Regions from separate parts of the Klebsiella sp. PK18 genome, predicted to be linked through region 2. Evidence: predicted binding sites of a transcription regulator. Region 2 holds the regulator's gene; the other holds the start of a gene.
The links. Region 2 encodes PurR, which represses purine synthesis genes. Its sites were predicted from a motif close to CANGCAAACGTTTGCNTG; they were not measured.

Region 1: AC3EMD_RS00440 (nucleobase:cation symporter-2 family protein) is a predicted target of PurR. The motif match lies at 3,303-3,320, and genes of this name have one in related genera.

Annotation. Positions count from the first base shown of each region.
Region 1 is NZ_CM173493.1:85,457-93,316, reverse strand. Features, by position in the region: gene AC3EMD_RS00455 (MIP/aquaporin family protein) at 1-237, shown strand, start outside; gene glpK (glycerol kinase GlpK) at 259-1,770, shown strand; gene gltS (sodium/glutamate symporter) at 1,885-3,087, opposite strand; gene AC3EMD_RS00440 (nucleobase:cation symporter-2 family protein) at 3,372-4,763, shown strand; gene AC3EMD_RS00435 (AsmA family protein) at 4,904-6,601, shown strand; gene AC3EMD_RS00430 (PTS transporter subunit EIIC) at 6,852-7,860, shown strand, end outside.
Region 2 is NZ_CM173493.1:2,349,939-2,357,798, forward strand. Features, by position in the region: gene punC (purine nucleoside transporter PunC) at 1-105, opposite strand, end outside; gene punR (DNA-binding transcriptional activator PunR) at 218-1,129, shown strand; gene purR (HTH-type transcriptional repressor PurR) at 1,148-2,173, opposite strand; gene cydH (cytochrome bd-I oxidase subunit CydH) at 2,466-2,558, shown strand; gene AC3EMD_RS11445 (MFS transporter) at 2,726-3,892, shown strand; gene sodB (superoxide dismutase [Fe]) at 3,955-4,536, opposite strand; gene AC3EMD_RS11455 (helix-turn-helix domain-containing protein) at 5,020-5,505, shown strand; gene AC3EMD_RS11460 (C40 family peptidase) at 5,460-6,332, opposite strand; gene AC3EMD_RS11465 (Grx4 family monothiol glutaredoxin) at 6,673-7,020, shown strand; gene rnt (ribonuclease T) at 7,068-7,715, opposite strand; gene gloA (lactoylglutathione lyase) at 7,853-7,860, opposite strand, start outside.

The DNA of each region.
Region 1 (7,860 bases), 2.3 Mb from region 2:
CGTGATATCGGCCCGAAAGCCTTCGCCTGGCTGGCAGGCTGGGGCGACGTCGCCTTCACCGGCGGCAAAGATATTCCTTGTTTCCTGGTGCCGCTGTGCGCACCGGTGGTCGGCGCGGCGCTGGGCGCATTCAGCTATCGTAAGCTGATTGGCCGTCACCTGCCTTGCGACACCTGCGTGGAGGAAGAGCAACAGAGCCCCTCCTCTTCCACCACTCAACATAAAGCTTCGCTGTAATCTGACTACGGGACACCGACTATGACCGACAAAAAATATATCGTTGCGCTTGACCAGGGCACTACCAGCTCCCGGGCCGTTGTGATGGATCATGATGCCAATATCGTCAGCGTCTCCCAGCGAGAATTTGAACAAATTTATCCTAAGCCAGGCTGGGTCGAACATGACCCGATGGAAATCTGGGCTTCCCAAAGCTCGACGCTGGTCGAAGCGCTGGCCAAAGCGGATATCAACTCCGATCAGATCGCGGCCATCGGCATCACCAACCAACGTGAGACCGTGGTGGTGTGGGAGCGTGAGACCGGCAAACCGATCTATAACGCCATCGTCTGGCAGTGCCGCCGCACCGCAGAGATCTGCGAGCAGCTCAAGCGTGACGGGATGGAGGAGTATATCCGCAAGGCCACTGGCCTGGTGGTGGACCCCTACTTCTCCGGCACCAAGGTGAAATGGATCCTCGACCATGTCGAAGGTTCCCGTGAACGTGCGAAGCGCGGTGAGCTGCTGTTCGGCACCGTGGACACCTGGCTTATCTGGAAGATGACCCAGGGTCGCGTGCACGTCACCGACTACACCAACGCCTCGCGTACCATGCTGTTCAACATCCACGACCTGGACTGGGACGACAAGATGCTCGACGCGCTGGATATTCCGCGCGCCATGCTGCCGGAAGTGCGCAAGTCGTCCGAAGTGTACGGCCAGACCAACATCGGTGGTAAAGGCGGGACCCGTATCCCTATCGCCGGGATCGCCGGTGACCAGCAGGCGGCCCTGTTCGGCCAGCTGTGCGTCAAAGAAGGGATGGCGAAAAACACCTATGGCACCGGCTGCTTTATGCTGATGAACACCGGTGAAAAAGCGGTCACCTCCACCCACGGTCTGCTGACCACCATCGCCTGCGGCCCGCGCGGCGAGGTGAACTACGCGCTGGAAGGGGCGGTGTTTATGGCCGGCGCGTCCATTCAGTGGCTGCGTGACGAGATGAAGCTCATCAGCGATGCCTTCGATTCCGAGTACTTCGCCACCAAAGTGAAGGATACCAACGGCGTATACGTGGTACCCGCGTTCACTGGTCTTGGCGCACCATACTGGGACCCGTATGCCCGCGGCGCGATTTTCGGCCTCACCCGCGGCGTGAACTCCAACCACATTATCCGTGCGACGCTGGAGTCCATCGCCTATCAGACCCGCGATGTGCTGGAGGCGATGCAGGCAGACTCTGGCATTCGTCTGCACGCCCTGCGCGTGGACGGCGGCGCGGTGGCTAACAACTTCCTGATGCAGTTCCAGTCCGATATCCTCGGCACCCGTGTCGAGCGTCCGGAAGTACGCGAAGTGACGGCGCTGGGCGCAGCCTATCTGGCGGGTCTGGCGGTCGGTTTCTGGCAGAATCTGGACGAGCTGCAGGAGAAAGCGGTGATTGAGCGCGAATTCCGCCCGGGGATTGAAACCACTGAGCGTAACTATCGTTACAGCGGCTGGAAGAAAGCGGTGAAACGCGCGTTAGCGTGGGAAGAGCACGACGAAGCGTAAGATTGTGGAGGTATTCCCGGCTTGCGGCGTAAACGCCTTAGCCGGGCTACAAAACCCCAAACAGCACGATCTTGTAGCCCGGACAGGTGCGCAGCACCGCTTCCGGGTTTTTTATCAGCCAAACATCGGCAGCAGCAGGTATAGCTTAATCACCAGTGCGTTGACGATGTCGATAAAGAACGCGCCCACCATCGGCACCACCAGGAAGGCCATATGTGACGGGCCAAAGCGGTCGGTAATCGCCTGCATATTAGCAATCGCCGTCGGCGTTGCGCCCAGACCAAACCCGCAGTGGCCCGCCGCCAGCACCGCGGCATCGTAATTCTTGCCCATCATCCGGTAGGTAACGAACACCGCATACAGCGCCATCGCCAGCGCCTGCACCGCCAGGATAATAATCATCGGCAGCGCCAGCGAGGCCAGCTCCCACAGCTTGAGGCTCATCAGCGCCATGGCGAGGAACAGCGACAGGCTGACGTTGCCCAGCACCGATACCGCCCTATCGAACACCCGGTACAACCCCGCCAGCGCCAGGCTGTTGCTAAGGATCACACCGATAAATAGCACGCAGACGAAAGTCGGCAGCTCGAAGACACTGCCCGCCAGCAGTTGCGCAACCACCTTGCCTACCGTCAGACAGATGGCAATCAGGGCGATACTTTCGATCAGCACCAGCGAGGTGATCACCCGCCCCACGTCCGGTTTTTCAAAGGCGGTTGGCGCCACCTGATCGTCCGGTGTGCCGTCCGGAGAGGAAGAGTGCTTCACCAGGTAGCGAGCCACCGGACCGCCGATCAGGCCGCCCAGCACCAGGCCGAAAGTCGCGCAGGCCATCGCCACTTCGGTGGCGTTGGCAAAACCGTAGCGTTCAACGAACAGCTTGCTCCACGCCGCCCCGGTGCCGTGGCCGCCGGATAAGGTAATCGACCCGGCCAGCAGGCCCATCAGCGGATCCAGCCCCAGCAGCGTCGCCATGCCGATACCGAGGGCATTCTGCAGCAGCAGCAGGCCAACCACCACGATCAGGAAAGTGCCCAGCACCTTGCCGCCGGCCCGCAGGCTGGCGAGGTTGGCGTTAAGACCGATGGTGGCGAAGAACGCCAGCATCAGCGGGTCTTTCAGACTCATATCGAAATCAATTTCGATATCCATGCTTTTCTTCAGCACCAGCAGCGCCAGCGCCACCAGCAAACCGCCGGCAACAGGTTCAGGAATGGTGTATTTCTTGAGGAAGGGAACGGTTTGCACGAGTTTTCTGCCGAGCAATAGCACAAGCGTTGCGGCAACGAGCGTCGATAAGGTATCGAGGTGAAACATAAAAAGCTCCTTATGGGCGCATGATCCATTCACACGCGACGTAATTCCTGGTGTCTTTAGCTTCTCATCATGAGGAGTCAGAAGGGGATTTTACGCAGAACGGCGGAAAAAATGACAGAAAAAGATATTTTGTATCCTTAATGATGCGATTTAGCATACAAAATGTTAATAACCTCGTTGCGCATATTCACGGCATAAATTTTTATGACCAAATGCTGGCAAACGTTTGCTTTTGGTCTACAGTCCGATAAAATTCCCGCTTTGCCACCTTGGGATTGCTTGTGATGTCCGTTAACACCGCAGAGTCAGAAAATGCGCAACCGGTTGCGCATAAATCAGCTAGCGAATTAATCTACCGCCTCGAAGATCGCCCACCGCTACCGCAAACCCTGTTCGCCGCCTTCCAGCACCTGCTGGCGATGTTTGTCGCGGTGATCACTCCAGCGCTGTTAATCTGCCAGGCTCTCGGTCTCCCGGCGCAAGATACCCAACATATCATCAGCATGTCGCTGTTCGCTTCCGGTGTCGCCTCTATTATTCAGATCAAAGCCTGGGGTCCCGTCGGCTCCGGATTGCTCTCCATTCAGGGCACCAGCTTTAACTTTGTCGCCCCGCTGATCATGGGCGGTACTGCGCTGAAAACCGGCGGCGCCGACGTCCCCACCATGATGGCTGCCCTGTTCGGCACCCTGATGCTGGCCAGCTGCACGGAAATGGTGCTCTCCCGCGTCCTGCACCTGGCGCGCCGCATCATTACCCCGCTGGTCTCCGGCGTGGTGGTAATGATTATCGGCCTGTCGCTGATTCAGGTCGGACTGACTTCCATCGGCGGCGGCTACGCGGCGATGGCCGACCACACCTTCGGCGCGCCGAAGAATCTGCTGCTGGCGGGCATCGTGCTGGCGCTGATTATCATCCTCAACCGCCAGCGCAACCCGTACCTGCGCATCGCTTCGCTGGTGATCGCCATGGCGGCGGGCTATCTGGCGGCATGGTTCCTCGATATGCTGCCGGCCAATACCGCCCCGACCAACAGCAGCCTCATCACCGTGCCGACGCCGCTCTACTATGGTCTCGGTATCGACTGGAGCCTGCTACTGCCGCTGATGCTGGTGTTTATGATCACCTCCCTGGAAACCATCGGCGATATCACCGCCACCTCAGACGTCTCCGAACAGCCGGTTTCCGGCCCGCTGTATATGAAACGCCTGAAAGGCGGTGTGCTGGCTAACGGCCTCAACTCCTTTGTTTCCGCGGTCTTCAACACCTTCCCTAACTCCTGCTTCGGCCAGAACAACGGCGTGATCCAGCTGACCGGCGTCGCCAGCCGCTACGTCGGCTTTGTGGTCGCCCTGATGCTGATCGTCCTCGGCCTGTTCCCGGCGGTGAGCGGCTTCGTGCAGCACATCCCTGAGCCGGTGCTCGGCGGCGCCACGCTGGTGATGTTCGGCACCATTGCCGCGTCCGGCGTGCGCATCGTCTCCCGTGAGCCGCTGAACCGTCGGGCGATCCTGATTATCGCCCTGTCGCTGGCAGTGGGCCTCGGCGTGTCGCAGCAGCCGTTGATCCTGCAGTTCGCCCCAGACTGGCTGAAAAACCTGCTCTCTTCGGGGATTGCCGCCGGTGGTATCACAGCGATTGTTCTGAATTTAATTTTCCCGCCAGAAAAAGCCTGATCTGACGCGCTCCCGGTCGTGCTATCGGCCGGGACGCTCTCCACGACCTGCCTCATCACGGAAATAAACCACGCCCGCCTTGAGAAGTGCGCCTAAATCGGGCATAACACGGTGATGTGCATCTCACAGAATGGAAGACCATGAAATTTCTTGGAAAGCTGATTCTCTGGCTGCTAGTCGCTCTGCTGCTCGTCATTGTTGGCGCGTGGTTCCTGCTGCAAACCCACTGGGGCGCCCGCCAGGCCAGCGCCTGGCTCAGCAATGGCACCGGCTGGCAGGTCTCCTTCGATGCGATGGAACACGATTTCTCCTCCCCTCTTCATGTGCAGTTGCAAAACGTCACCTTTGGCCGGGAAGGCAAGCCGGCCACCCTGGTGGCAAAAACGGTCGATATTGGCTTCAGCACCCGCCAGTTTAGCGATCCGCTGCATGCGGATGAGATAGTCCTTAACGACGGCACTCTGAATCTGTCACCCCACTCTGCCGACCTGCCGTTCGCTGCCGACCGGCTGATGTTGCGCAATATGGCTTTCAACAGCCCGGAAACCGGCTGGGCGCTCAGCGCGCAGCGCGTCACCGGCGGCGTCAGCCCATGGACGCCGGAAGCGGGCAATGTGCTGGGGAAAACGGCGCAGATCCAGATGAGTGCGGGCTCGATGACGCTCAATGGCGTCGAAGCCAGCAACGTTCTGATTCAGGGCAGGATTGATCAGGGCGAAGTGACCCTCTCCACCCTCGGCGCCGATGTCGCCCGCGGCACCTTAACCGGCAATGCGAAACGCAGCGCCGACGGCAGCTGGCTGGTGGATAACCTCCAGCTCAATGAGATTCGACTGCAGAGCCCCGCCTCGCTGGCCGACTTTTTCGCGCCGTTAACCACGGTCCCCTCTCTGCAGATTGGCCGCCTGGATATCACCGACGCCCGCCTGCAGGGGCCGGACTGGGCGGTAACCGACCTCGACCTGAGCCTGCGCAACCTGACGCTCAGCCACGGCGGCTGGCAGAGCCAGGACGGCACGCTGTCGATGAACGCCAGCGAATTTATCTACGGCTCGCTGCACTTCTTCGACCCGATTTTGAATGCTGAATTCTCTCCCCAGGGTATTGCGCTGCGCCAGTTCTCCTCGCGCTGGGAGGGCGGCATGGTGCGCACCTCCGGCAACTGGCTGCGCGCTGGTAACGCGCTGGTGCTCGACGACACCGCCTTCGCCGGACTGGAGTACACGCTGCCGGCGAACTGGAAACAGCTGTGGATGGAGCCAATGCCGGCCTGGCTGCAAAGCCTGACGCTGAAAAAATTCAGCGCCAGCCGTAACCTGATCATCGATGTGGATCCTGCCTTCCCGTGGCAAATTACCGCCCTCGATGGCTATGGCGGCGAGCTACAGCTGGTGAAAAACGGCAGCTGGGGAGTATGGAACGGCAGCGCGACGCTGAACGCCGCGGCGGCGACTTTTAACCGGATCGACGTGCGCCGCCCGTCACTCAAGCTGAGCGCGACGGCGTCGACGGTCAATATCAATGAGCTTAGCGCCTTCACCGCGCGCGGCATTCTGCAGGCCACCGCAGCGGTATCGCAGCTACCCCAGCGCCAGGTTAATCTCAGCCTGAACGGCCGCGGCGTACCGCTGGGTATTCTGCAGGCCTGGGGCTGGCCTTCGCTTCCCATTAACGGGGACGGCAATCTCCAGCTGACCGCCAGCGGCAGCGTGCGGGCCGATGTCCCGCTCAAACCGACGGTTAACGGGCAGCTCAGCGCCGTGAATATGGAGAAACAGCAGGTGGCGCAAACGATGCGCAACGGCGAGGTCAGCCCCGCCCCCGCCGCGCCGCAGTAAAATCCCCCTTATCTGGCCCTCTCCTCACGGTGAGAGGGCATGCTTTCCGACAAACTCCGCTCTGGCCACTCCCTCTCCCTTTCAGGGAGGGGGTTAGGGTGCGAGTCCTGAAACCTGTGTGCAATACGCGGCTATCTGTACCTATTTAGCGCAACTGGTTCCTTTCAAATATCAGAATTGCTATAACCAAATTACTGGAAGTCGATAAAAAACCGCTCCCTGTACCTACAAAAATATAAAAGGATCAATCATGCCTGAAATACGTCAGCGTATTCTGGAGAATATGCAAAAATTCTCCCGGGCCATGATCGGCGCCGTATTGTTCTTGCCGGTCATTGGCTTAATTCTGGCCCTCAGTTCAGTATTAACTAATCCGACATTAATTGCTGAAACCAGTTTCTTACATCAGCTTGGGCAAATGCTCGGCGACACCTTTTGGCCTTTATTTGGCAACCTCGGCTTATTATTTTGCGTCGGCATTAGCTATGGCCTGGCAAAGGATAAAAAAACCGAAGTCGCGCTGGTTGCAGTGATGTGCTTCATTATGTTTCTTGGCGCCAACCACTCCTGGCTGGAACACACCCACGGACTCGCCGAAAAAATTAACGGTGAATATTATGGCACCGGGCAAACCCAGCTGCTGGGCTTTGTGGTGGTGGATATGGGCGTTTTCCTGGGCATTATTCTCGGCTGCACGATTGCGTGGGTGCACAATAAAGTCTCTGCCATTGAGCTGCCTGGCGCGCTGTCGATGTACGGCGGCGCCAAGCTGACGCTGGTGGCGATGACGCCGGTGGTTATCTTCTACGCCATCGCCTTTACCTGGATTTGGCCCTTTATGACCCACGGCATCTCCGCCCTCACCGGTTTTATGAAAAATGCCGGGGTCGCCGGGGTCTTTGTCTATGGTTTCTTTGAAAAATTCCTTATCCCCACCGGCCTGCACCATTTCGTCTGGTCCCCCTTCCAGCTCACCCAGATTGGCGGCACCCTGAACGTGGACGGTCAGGTGGTCTCCGGGACCCAGGCCATTTTCCTCGCTTATATGCGCCACCCCGACCTGACGCCGGTCATGAACGACGCATTACGTTTTTCGCAGCAAGGGATGACCACTATCTTTGGCCTGGCGGGCGCCTCGCTGGCGTTCTACCACACCGCGAAACCGGAGAAGAAAGTGATGGCGAAGGCGATTCTGCTGCCGGCGATCATCACCTCGATGCTGACCGGTATCACCGAACCGATCGAGTTCACCTTCTTGT
Region 2 (7,860 bases):
CTGCTGCATGGCGGCAAACGCCGGCAGGTACATATCGGTGGCCAGAAAGCCCAGCACGCTCAGGCCGGCCAGCCAGACTAAAAATCCTTTCCCAGGTTGTGACATAACGTTCTCATTTTTGGAGTACAGGTACGATGCCGCAGAGTGTAGGGAGTGCATTGTGGCTTGTGAAACGCTAATATTTGTCACATGCATTCAAAAATTTTGCAGGCAGAAAATGTGGTCTGAATACTCTCTGGAAGTGGTTGATGCCGTAGCCCGCAACGGCAGCTTCAGCGCGGCCGCGCAGGAGCTGCACCGGGTGCCCTCCGCCATCAGCTATACCGTGCGTCAGCTTGAAGAGTGGCTGGCCGTTCCCTTGTTTGAGCGCCGCCATCGTGATGTGGAGCTGACGCCCGCAGGGGTCTGGTTCTTACAGGAAGGGCGCTCTGTTATCAAAAAAATGCAGATCACCCGCCAGCAGTGCCAGCAAATCGCCAACGGCTGGCGCGGGCAGCTGTCGATCGCGGTGGATGATATTGTGAAACCGGCGCGGATGCGCCAGATGATCGTCGATTTCTATCGCCATTTTCCCGACGTCGAGCTCATCGTTTTCCAGGAAGTGTTCAACGGCGTATGGGATGCGCTGGCCGACGGCCGTGTAGAACTGGCGATTGGCGCAACGCGATCTATTCCGGTCGGGGGCCGCTATGCGTTTCGCGATATGGGGATGCTGAGCTGGGACTGCGTGGTGGCGAGCGATCACCCGCTGGCGAAGATGGAGGGACCCCTGAGCGATGATGTCCTGCGTAACTGGCCGTCGCTGGTGCGGGAGGATACGTCACGTTCACTGCCCAAACGAACAACCTGGCTGCTGGATAACCAGAAGAGGGTGGTGGTCCCCGACTGGGAATCGTCGGCCACCTGTCTGTCGGCGGGCCTCTGCGTCGGCATGGTGCCGAGCCATTTCGCCCGACCATGGGTAGATCGCGGCGTGTGGACCGCGCTGGCGCTGGAGAATCCGTTCCCGGATGCCGCCTGCTGTCTGACCTGGCAGCAGAGTGATGCCTCACCGGCGCTGAACTGGATGCTCGACTATCTGGGGGACAGCGACACGCTGAATCGGGAATGGCTGCGGGCGCCGGAATAATATGCGCCCGCAAACGTCTTAGCGGCGATAATCGACAAACGGGCCATCCGCCACGGAGCGGCGTTCGACCAGACGAGGATGCACTTCGATAGACTGTGACTCTTCGCGCTTATTAACGATACGATCCAACAGCATGTTAAATGCGGCTTCGCCCAGGGAATCTTTCGGCTGATGAATGGTGGTTAACGCCGGGCTGAAATAGCGGGCGTTACGCACATTATCATAACCGATCAGCGAAATGTCCTGCGGCACCCGCAGCCCCATTTCATCCGCCGCGCAGATAGCGCCCATCGCCATGATATCGCCGCCGCAGAACACCGCCGTCGGACGGTGCTGCTGGCTTAAGATCTGCTGCATAGCGCGGTAGCCGGACTCCGGCTCGAAGTCGCCCTGCACAATCCAGTTTTCCGGCACGCTGATATGCGCCTCTTTCATCGCCTGCATAAAGCCGGCCAGGCGGCCTGCGCCGGTGTTGCGCTCCAGCGGACCCGGGATCACGCCGATTTCACGATGGCCACGTTCAATCAGGTAGCGTCCGGCGATATAGCCGCCCTGGAAGGCGTTATCGATCACCGCATCGGTGAAGTCGGCTTTTGCTTCGCCCCAGTCCATCACCACCATCGGGATATGGCGATACTCTTCCAGCATGCTCAATACCGAATCCGGATATTCGGAACACATCACCAGCAGACCGTCGACACGCTTCTGCGCCATCATCGACAAATAGGCGCGCTGTTTTTCCGGATCGTTCCATGCGTTGCCGAGGATCAGGGTGTAGCCCTTCTGGAAGCAGCTCTTTTCAACAGACTCAATAATTTCAGCAAAATAGGCGGCTTCGCTACTGGTCGCCAGCAGACCAATCGATTTTGTATGATTGACTTTCAGGCTGCGGGCCACGGCGCTCGGCGAGTAGTGCAGCTCTTTGATCGCCGCCCACACCGCATTGCGCGTCTCTTCGGCAACGAAACGGGTTTTGTTAATTACATGTGATACAGTTGTAGTGGAAACGTTTGCGCGCTTCGCTACATCTTTAATAGTTGCCATTACATCTCACTCCATGCCTTGACCTGATCGCCTGATCATCGATACGTAAACGTTTGCCTACACACACCCTGAATACAATTTTCAACATTGCATCACGTCGGGAAAACGACACAGAACGACAGGAAGGGGTCAATGGCCGATACGCTTTTAAATTAGCGTGGGATTTTGTCCGATCTTGGGGCAAAGTGGAAGAGCAAAAATGTGCATCGCCCTAAATCCCGGAAGATTTTTGCGATTTTTTGTGCAAAAATGAGCAAGCTCACTTTTGGTGTGGGGATAACAAGAGGGAAAAATGATGGATACCAATTTAAAGTTTTCGCTGATCACCACGGTTATTGCCCTCGGCGTGATCGTTGCTTTCAGCCTGACCGCCATACTGCACTAATGTTCCAGTGAGGGAGGAGCGCGGCCTCCTCCCCGTATCCCGCCATTATTATCAATTCTGCAAAAATCTTTTGTCATTTCGTTCACTTTTGTTTTTTTGTGATTGATGTCATGCTTTTGGCTTCTGATGTTACGCCGTCCTCTCTGACGGTCTGATGGAGTCATTGAATGAAAATCAACTTTCCTTTACTTGCGCTGGCGATCGGCGCCTTTGGCATCGGTACCACCGAGTTCTCCCCAATGGGATTGCTGCCGGTGATTGCGAAAGGTGTGGACGTCTCGATACCGGTAGCGGGAATGCTGATCAGTGCGTATGCCATCGGCGTCATGGTCGGCGCGCCGTTGATGACCCTGCTGTTGTCACATCGCGCGCGGCGCAATGCGCTGATTTTTCTGATGGGGATCTTCACCGTCGGCAACCTGTTGTCATCCATTGCGCCGGATTACACCACCTTGCTGCTGTCGCGCATTATTACCAGCCTTAACCACGGTGCTTTCTTTGGCCTGGGATCAGTGGTCGCAGCCAGCGTCGTGCCAAAGCATAAGCAGGCCAGCGCGGTAGCCACGATGTTTATGGGGCTCACCATCGCCAACATCGGCGGTGTGCCGGCGGCGACCTGGCTTGGCGAAACCATCGGCTGGCGGATGTCCTTCCTGGCCACCGCAGGGTTAGGCCTGCTGGCGATGGTCAGTCTGTGGTTCTCTCTGCCGAAGGGCAGCGCCGGTGAGCGCCCGGATGTCAAAAAAGAGCTTTCAGTCCTGCTACGCCCGCAGGTACTCTCCGCCTTGCTGACTACCGTGCTCGGTGCCGGGGCAATGTTTACGCTGTATACCTATATCTCGCCAGTGCTCAATACGCTGACCCACGCTTCATCGCTGTTTATTACCGCGATGCTGGTGCTGATTGGCGTTGGTTTTTCGCTGGGCAACTATCTGGGCGGCAAATTCGCCGACCGGTCGGTCTCTGGCACGCTGAAAGGCTTTCTGCTGCTGCTGATGGCGATCATGTTGGCGATCCCGCTGCTGGCGCAATCCCAGGCCGGAGCGGCCATCAGCATGATTGTCTGGGGCGCAGCCACCTTTGCGGTGGTTCCGCCGCTGCAGATGCGGGTCATGCGCGTGGCGCATGAAGCGCCGGGGCTCTCTTCTTCGGTGAATATCGGCGCGTTCAACCTCGGCAACGCGCTGGGCGCCGCCGCCGGTGGGGCGGTGATCTCTGGCGGACTGGGCTATGCGTTTGTGCCGGTGATGGGGGCGATTATCGCCGGTCTGGCGCTGCTGCTGGTCTGGTTCAGCGGACGAGCGCAGCCGGAAGAGGCCTTTGCCAGCCAGTAACGCGAGTGTAGGGAAGGGCTAAAAAAAACCGCAGCCGGGGAGACCCTGCTGCGGTTTGTCGTTTATGCCGCCAGGTTGGCCGCAACAAACTTCCAGTTAACCAGCGCCCAGAAATGGTCCAGGTAGCTTGGACGGGCATTGCGGTAGTCGATGTAGTAGGCGTGTTCCCAGACGTCAACGGTCAGCAGCGGCTTCGCGTCGGTGGTCAGCGGGGTACCGGCGTTGCTGGTGGAGACGATAGCCAGGCTGCCGTCGGCATTTTTGACCAGCCAGGTCCAGCCCGCGCCGAAGTTTTTCGCTGCGGCATCGGTAAATTTGGCTTTAAAATCCGCAAAGCTGCCGAAGGATTTGGCAATCGCGGCCGCTAACTCGCCTTCCGGTTCGCCGCCGGCGTTCGGCGCCAGGCAGTTCCAGTAGAAGGTGTGGTTCCAGACCTGGGCTGCGTTGTTGAATACGCCGCCTTCAGAAGTGCGGACGATCTCTTCGAGAGATTTGCCTTCGAACGCAGTGCCTTTGATCAGGTTGTTGAGGTTAGTGACATACGCCTGGTGGTGTTTACCGTAGTGATATTCCAGGGTTTCTGCGGAAATGTGCGGCGCCAGGGCGTCTTTTGCATATGGTAATGCAGGTAATTCAAACGACATTGCTACTCTCCTTATAACTTTTTGTTTTTCTCACATTGACAAGATGAGGTTTTCATCAGAATCGTGTTCTGGCCACCCGGCGCTGTCGCGTCACGGGCTGTTATTGTATTGAGAATGTTAACATTTGCCGCAAGCAGTGAAAAGCCTTACAACGATAAAGGCTATTGCCGCAGGCGCAACTGATGAAGGCTTAACCGTTTTCTACGGGACGAGGCGTCAAACCGCTCGCAGATGTTGCAAAAATGTTTACGGAGACGCCGTCTGCGCTTTTCCGACTCTCGCAGGGAAGGTTTAACGTCTTCTGCTTTTTCTCTGACGATCGCAGCCATGCATCCTCGTTGAGGATAAATATTCATTTAAAATCAGATTGTTAATAAAAATATGCGCCCAGGCAATCGCCGCTATGCCAATAATTCATTGTCTATTTTGCTATTTGTATGACAAATATGACCACCGACATGAATTTCCCACAGGATGGCTACGATGGCAAAAACAGGTGAGGTGGTGAGCCCGAAGATGATCCCGGTTGTACAGGGGATCGTTGACTGGATCGAAGCCCATATTTTAGACACCCTGCCGGTCAGCACGATTGCGAAAAAGTCCGGTTATTCGCACTGGTATTTCCAGCGGCAGTTCGCCATGGTGACCGGCTGCACGCTGGCGAACTACGTCAGTCGGCGAAAAATGACCATTGCGACAATCTATTTAACGCAGACGCAAGCGTCGATACAGAGTATTTCTCAGTGCCTGGGATACGACGGACAGGCCGCTTTCTGCCGGACCTTTCACCGTCACTTTGGTATGTCGCCCACCCGCTATCGTCGGGAAGCGCCGGGCAAGGAGATGAATATGCAGTATCCTTTGACGGTAGAAGGGAAAGACGCGCAGGTGAGGCGGTCTGCCGCCGTAGCGGCAGACCAGGATCAGCGAATGGTTTTCGGCGTCATGACGCGACGAGCGCCAACATAATGGCGAACCCAGTAATCCTCGCTCAGGGAGGTGATTTGTATATCACGACCTGTGCGTGGTGACTGAATAAATTTCCCGTTGCCGACGTAGACGCCAACGTGATCGGCAGTACCGCGTCCGCGGGTGCGGAAGAAGACCAAATCGCCGCTCTGCAGTTCATCACGATCCACCGGACGCGCATCGCGCAGGTGGTACATTTCATTAGCCGTACGCGGGATGTGAATTTTGACCAGGTCCTTATAGGCGTAATAAACCAGTCCGCTGCAGTCAAAGCCGGTACGTGGCGAGGTGCCGCCCCAGCGATAGGGTTTACCCAACTGGCCCATCAATTTGTTCATGGCGGTACTTTGCGCTTTCTGCACCCGGACTTTATGGGCGTCGGCGATCGTTAAATTCGCATCGCTGGCCTCAGGTTTACAGCGTTTTTTATAGCCCTTACGCACCACGCATTTGCTTTTGACGCTGTTCAGCGCCAGGGTCGGCTCGGCGCTGGCGGCGACCGTTTTCGCGCACTGCTTTTTATAACCTTTACGCAGCACGCATTTTTTCGTCGCGCCGGCGGCCTGACGATGAAGTGCGGTTTGGCTTGCTGCGGTAGTGCGGGAAGGGAGCCGGGTGCTCGAGGACTTTTTACTGGTGGTTTTAGCGGTGGTTTTACTTTTTTGACTGGTAGCTTTTTTCTTGCGCTCTGAGCCACTTTTCGCGGGCAACGCCTTTGGCGAAGCGGAGGCGTGCGTATGCCCTGACGCCTGAGCCAGTGGCGTGAATGAGATAGATGTGAACAGTAATGCACAGAGCGATATCGCGATTTTGTTTAGCCGCGCCACTGAGCAATCCCCTGATTAATTACAGACATGTACAAATGCCTGACGATGAATGACAAACCGGAATGATTCTAAAGCATAAAAACCCGGAAAGTTAATATTCTTTTGTATCAAAAATGTCGATTGGTTAACGATTGCAAGAAAACGCGTCAGACATTGACCGTCTCGCACAGAAAATGCGCAATGAGCGCCCGCCTGCGACGGCAAAATGATATTTTTAAGGCAACTTCGCGCAACAGAAGATAAAATATGAATAGTGAAAAAAATGTTATTATCCGTCCTGCCTACAGGACGCTACAATGACAAGTTACTGCCGTAGAAAGAAGTTTAAGGAAGCACGACAATGAGCTCGACTTTAGAAAAGATCCAACGCCAAATCGCTGAAAACCCGATCCTGTTGTACATGAAAGGGTCGCCGAAGCTGCCAAGCTGCGGTTTCTCTGCCCAGGCCGTTCAGGCGCTGTCCGCCTGTGGCGAACGTTTTGCTTACGTTGATATCCTGCAGAACCCGGATATCCGCGCCGAGCTGCCTAAATACGCCAACTGGCCGACTTTCCCGCAGCTGTGGGTAGACGGTGAACTGGTGGGCGGCTGCGATATCGTCATCGAAATGTACCAGCGCGGTGAACTGCAGCAGCTGATCAAAGAGACGGCGGCGAAGTACCACACCGACGAGCCGAAAGCGGAGTAATTCCCGCCATCCGTAAAAAAGCGACTTCCTGGAAGTCGCTTTTTTTATTACTCCGGGGTGGCCACGGGCAGCGGCCAGCCGCCCAGACGCTTCCAGCGGTTCACAATCTCACAAAACAGCTGCGCCGTCTGCTCGGTATCGTACAGGGCGGAGTGGGCCTGCGCGCCATCGAAGGCCATACCCGCGGCGATACAGGCTTTCGACAGCACCGTCTGGCCCAGCGCCAGCCCGCTCAGCGCGGCGGTGTCGAAGGTAACAAACGGATGGAACGGATTGCGTTTAAGCCCCGCGCGTTCGGCGGCGGTCATGGTGAAGCTGTGGTCAAAGGTCGCATTGTGCGCCACCATGATCGCCCGGCTGCAGTCGCTCTCTTTCATCCCTTTGCGTACCATTTTGAAGATGGCATGCAGGGCATCGTATTCGCTGACGGCGCCGCGCTCCGGGTCGTGCGGGTTAATTCCGTTAAAGGCCAGCGCTTCGGGCTGCAGATTGGCGCCCTCGAAAGGTTCAACATGAAAATGCAGCGTTTCATCGGGCATCAGCCAGCCTTGCTCATCCATCTTCAACGTAATGGCGGCGATCTCCAGCAGAGCGTCGGTTTTGGCATTAAATCCTGCGGTTTCAACATCAATCACCACCGGATAAAAACCGCGGAAACGGTCGCACAGACCATTCAGTTGAGCATTCTCGGACATCAGATTCTCTTAGCTGGAAAAAAGTAGCGCGCATTATGGCAAATTTTGCCGCGGCTTGCAGCAGGCAGGGGTGAAAACAACGGGCGCCGCAGCGCCCGGGCGAGCCACGGCATTAAAGAGGCCTGGCTCGGGAAGCGTTAGTTGC